One region of the Bradyrhizobium sp. URHC0002 genome, then DNA from elsewhere that is predicted to be linked to it. Evidence: predicted binding sites of a transcription regulator. Region 1 holds the regulator's gene; the other holds the start of a gene.
The links. The regulator PhoB, encoded in region 1, activates phosphate uptake and scavenging genes when phosphate is short. The targets are predictions, from matches to a motif close to TGTCATNNANCTGTCAT.

Region 1 (2,457 bases):
GCGCTGTGGAACGAGGTCAAGGACAAGCTCAATGCAAGCGGCCTGTCGCTGTCCGGCGGCCAGCAGCAGCGGCTCTGCATCGCGCGCACCGTCGCGGTGCGGCCCGAGGTGATCCTGTTCGACGAGCCCTGTTCGGCGCTGGACCCGATCTCGACCGCCAAGATCGAGGAACTGATCCAGGAGCTGGCGGAGGATTACACCATCGCCATCGTTACCCATAACATGCAGCAGGCGGCGCGCGTCTCGGACAAGACCGCCTTCATGTATCTCGGCGAGCTGATAGAGTTCGACGACACCAACAAGATTTTCACCTCGCCGAGCGATCGACGCACGCAGGACTACATCACCGGCCGGTTCGGTTGAGGAGATAAGAAATGGCTTCTGAACACACCGCCAAGGCATTTGACAGCGATCTTCAGGAACTGACCCGTCTCGTCGCCGAGATGGGCGGCATGGTCGAGCGCATGATCACCGAATCCGTCGACGCGCTGGTCCGCCGCGACGTCGCGCTCGGCAAGCGTGTCGTCGCGACCGATGTCGAGATCGACCGTCTGCAGCATCTGATCGAGGAGCGCGCGGTGCTGACGATTGCGCGTCGCCAGCCGATGGCGATCGATCTGCGAGAAATCGTCGGCGCCATGCGGGTCGCCACCGATCTGGAACGGATCGGCGACCTCGCCAAGAACATGGGCAAGCGCGTCGCGGCGCTGGAGAACGATTTCCAGCCGCTGAAGCTGATGCGCGGCCTGGAGCATATGACCGACCTGGTGCTGTCGCAGGTCAAGTCGGTGCTGGACGCCTATGCGGCGCACGATCTGCCGGCGGCGATGGCGGTGTGGAAGGGCGACGAGGAAGTCGACGCCATCTGCACCTCGCTGTTCCGCGAACTCTTGACCTACATGATGGAAGATCCGCGCAACATCTCGTTCTGCATCCATTTGATGTTCTGCGCCAAGAATATCGAGCGGATCGGCGACCACGCCACGAATATCGCCGAGACCGTGTTCTACATGATCGAGGGCCAGCAGATGCTCGACAAGCGCCCGAAGGGCGACATGACGAATTTTGCTGCGACCGTACCCAATAGTTGAGGAAAGAATGATGAGCGCGCGCATTATGGTGGTCGAGGACGAGGAAGCGCTGACCACGCTGTTGCGCTACAACCTCGACGCCGAAGGCTATGAGGTCGAAACCGTCGGCCGCGGCGACGACGCGGATACGCGGCTGAAGGAGCGCGTGCCCGATCTCGTCGTGCTCGACTGGATGCTGCCGGGCCTGTCCGGCATCGAGCTCTGCCGGCGCTTAAGGGCGCGGCCGGAGACCAAGCAATTGCCGATCATCATGCTCACGGCACGCGGCGAGGAGAGCGAGCGGGTGCGGGGCCTTGCGACCGGCGCCGATGATTACATCGTCAAACCGTTCTCGGTGCCGGAACTGCTGGCGCGGGTGAAGGGCCTGTTGCGGCGCGCAAGCCCCGAGCGGCTCGCCACCGTGCTGACCTATGGCGACATCGAACTCGATCGCGAGAAGCGCCGCGTCGCGCGTTCGGGCCGTCAGATCGATCTCGGTCCGACCGAGTATCGCTTGCTGGAGTTTTTCCTCGAGCATCCCGGCCGCGTCTTCAGCCGCGAGCAATTGCTCGACAGCGTCTGGGGTCGCGACATCTATATCGACGAGCGCACCGTCGACGTCCATATCGGCCGCTTGCGCAAACTGCTCAATCCCGGCCGCGAGCAGGACCCGATCCGCACCGTGCGTGGCGCGGGGTATGCGCTGGACGATCGGTTTGCGAAGGTGGAGCAGCAATAGCTGCTTCGTCGTCGCGCACGTCGTCCCCGCGAACGCGCAAGGGCATGCACATGCTGCCGTCGTCCCCGCCTAGTGCGCAATTGCGCACGGGGCGCGGGGACCCGTAAACACCGATGACATTTGTTGAAAAGAGCTGGAGCTCCAGCCAGATATAACCACGTGCTTTCGTGGTTATGGGTCCCTGCGTTCGCAGGGACGACAATTACTGCCGCGCGTTCTACCGCGTCGGCTTCGGCTGCTGCCGCCGCCGGTCGGCAGCGGGCTGATACGCCACGCGCGAGTGATGTGCGCAATAGGGCAGGCCCGAGAGCGCCTTGCCGCCGCAGAAGAAGAATTCCGGGCTCGAGGGATCGCCGACCGGCCAGTGACAGGTCGCCTCGTTCAGTTCGAGCAGCGACAGCCGCTGGCTCATCGGCACCACGTTGTCGAAGGCGATCGGATCAGCCTCCAACTCGACCTCGAAGGCGTGCGCGAGCGCGGTGTTGCCGCGCGAGACCGGCCTCGACACCCGCATCATCTGCTGGGCGGCGGGACGCGCCTTGCGCTGCCGCGGGGCGGCCGAGGAGGGGCTCTTGGCGCGGCCGGACAGGCCCAGCCGGTGCACTTTGCCGATCACGGCGTTTCGCGTCACATTTCCAAGTTCCGCGG
Region 2 (2,457 bases), 6.5 Mb from region 1:
AACATCACTTTCGGCCCGAAGGTATTGTCGAGCGGGGCCGGCCTCCAGGTGCCCGCATGCAGCGGGCCGGAGACGAATTCCCAGAACGGTTCGAAATCCTGATAGACCGCACGGTTCGGATCATAATGATGCGCGGCCGTGTAGTGCATGTCGGCGGTCAGCCACACCGTGTTGCGGATGCCGGCGCGCTTCATGAATGACAGCAGACCGGCAATCTCATGCTCGCGCCGCTCCGGCGGGCCGTCGCCGAGCGCAATGCCATCCTCGCTGAAGAGGCCGATCGGCATGTCGGCAGCGATCACTTTCCAGGTAGCATCGGAGGCCACCAGCTCGCGCTTTAGCCACGCCAGTTGCGTAGCACCAAGAATGCAGGTCTCGCTTTGGTCGTCGCGCTTATTCCAGGTGGAATCCCGGTAGCTGCGCATGTCGATCATGAAGACGTCAAGCAGCGGGCCATAGGCGATCTTGCGATAGATGCGACCGTCCTGGGCGGGCACCGCGCGCATCGGCATGAATTCATGGAACGCGCGGCGGGCCCGCGCGACCAGAAGCGAGCTGCCGTCCTCGGCATAGCCGGTCTCGTCGGCCGTGCCGATCGGCGCCCAGTCGTTGGTGACCTCATGATCATCCCATTGCGCGAACAGGGGGACGGCGGCGTGGAAGGCGCGAAAGCTTTGGTCGAGCCAGTTGTATTTGTAGTTGCCGCGGAACTCGGCGAGGCTGTGGGCGACGACGGACTTTTCCTCGGTGACGATGTTCCGCCAGATATCGCCACGGGGCAGCTTCAGTTCCCGCTCCACCGGGCAATCCGCATAGATGTGGTCACCGGAATGGATGAAGAAGTCCGGACGGTTGTCGAGCATGGTGCGGTAAGTCCGCATCCCGCCACGGTTTTCGTCGATGCCCCAGCCCTGGCCCGTGGTATCGCCCGACCAAGCGAACGACACCGATGTTCGCTCTGTCGGCGCGGTGCGGAAATGCCCGACCTGCGCCTCGCCTTCGATGCCGCTCTCGCTAATGTCGTCGAAGCGGACGCGATAGAAAATGTCCTGCCCGGCCGGCAGGCCGTCGAGCAGCACCTTTGCGGTGAAATCACTGTCCGGCAATGCGGCGGCGGTCACCTTGCGAATGATGGTCTTGAAACTCTCGACGACAGAACACTCGACCTGCATCCGCGCCGGCCGGTCGGCGCGCGCCCAGATAACAGCGGAATCGGCCGAGACGTCGCCGGACTGAATGCCGCTCGTGATGAGCGGACGATCCGCGGCGCGGCTGAGATATGGTCTGGCGAGGCTGCCGAGACCAGCCACCGCGATTGTCGCGGCGGAGCGGACCAGCAATTGACGCCGGTTAACGGCTTGCCCGGCGCGTATCGCAATCGGCATCGAAGCACCCTCGTCGAATCACGACGAAGGTGTGCCCGTTGAGTTTGACTCGCGGCTGAAGGTTTTACGACAGGTGGATGACGTGATGGGAGACTAGTAGGGTGGGCAAAGCGCAGCGTGCCCACCATCTCTCCGAGTTCGTTGGCGTCAATGGTGGGCACGCTGCGCTTTGCCCACCCTACGAAGCAACGCTATCGCTGCCAGCCGCAGATGCCGCCGGACTTGCACGGCCAGGTCTGGATCCGCGTGTCGCGCGCCTGTGCGTCGAGCGGGTTGGTATGGCGGCGTGCCAGCTTGGTGCGGGCGGCGCCGCGCGGTTTCTCGGCGCGCTCCTGTACAACGTGAGCAGCCATCTGAGTCTTGGGCGCCTCGGCCTTCGGCAACACCACGCGTTCCGTTTTCACCGGCCTGCGATCGGATCTCGCCTCGATTCGGACCGGGGCGAATTGCGTCTCCGGACCGAGCCGCTTCGGCGAGAGCATGGCCTGGGAGAGATCGAGGCCGAGCAACTCGCCTGCACGATACTCGCCCGCCAGCGCGGCGCCGCCCGATATCAGGAGGCCCGTGCAAAGTGCTGCGGCAATAGCGTTTTTCAGGACCATCACAGGCCTCTTTGGAATCAACCCAAAAGTGAAACTATACCCACCATGTAGGAAACCGGCCGGACAATTCCAGCTGTTGCCGGTCAAAAGGTTAGCAATGAGTGATTCCGGCTGTGGAAAAGTTCACAAGCCGGATTAACACCCCCTACTCGGCTGCCTGTGCCACCGGCTGGCCGATCGCGGCCTCCAGGCGCGCGCACTCCCCGCGGAACTTCGCCACACTGGCTTCCTTGACGTGGCCGTAACCGCGAACCAGTTCCGCTGACTTCGCCAGCGCCACCAGACGCGGCCAGTCATGCGGCTTCGTCTTGTCGAGATGGCGGAAGATCATGCCGGAATATTCGCCGGGCAATGCCCGTTCCATCCGGCGTTCGGCCGTATAGCCGAACGGGTCGAGCGCCGTTCCGCGCAGGAACTTGAAGCGGGTCAGGAGTTCGAAGGCGCGGAAGATCCAGGAACCGAACTCGCGC

Region 2: the regulator PhoB is predicted to act here: its motif matches at 1,452-1,468, upstream of ACVWVY_RS40565 (alkaline phosphatase D family protein).

Annotation. Positions count from the first base shown of each region.
Region 1 is NZ_JBSSCF010000001.1:1,901,200-1,903,656, forward strand. Features, by position in the region: gene pstB (phosphate ABC transporter ATP-binding protein PstB) at 1-363, shown strand, start outside; gene phoU (phosphate signaling complex protein PhoU) at 375-1,091, shown strand; gene phoB (phosphate regulon transcriptional regulator PhoB) at 1,102-1,809, shown strand; gene ACVWVY_RS08995 (GcrA family cell cycle regulator) at 2,027-2,457, opposite strand, start outside.
Region 2 is NZ_JBSSCF010000001.1:8,401,928-8,404,384, forward strand. Features, by position in the region: gene ACVWVY_RS40565 (alkaline phosphatase D family protein) at 1-1,385, opposite strand, end outside; gene ACVWVY_RS40570 (hypothetical protein) at 1,577-1,987, opposite strand; gene ACVWVY_RS40575 (indolepyruvate ferredoxin oxidoreductase family protein) at 2,133-2,457, opposite strand, start outside.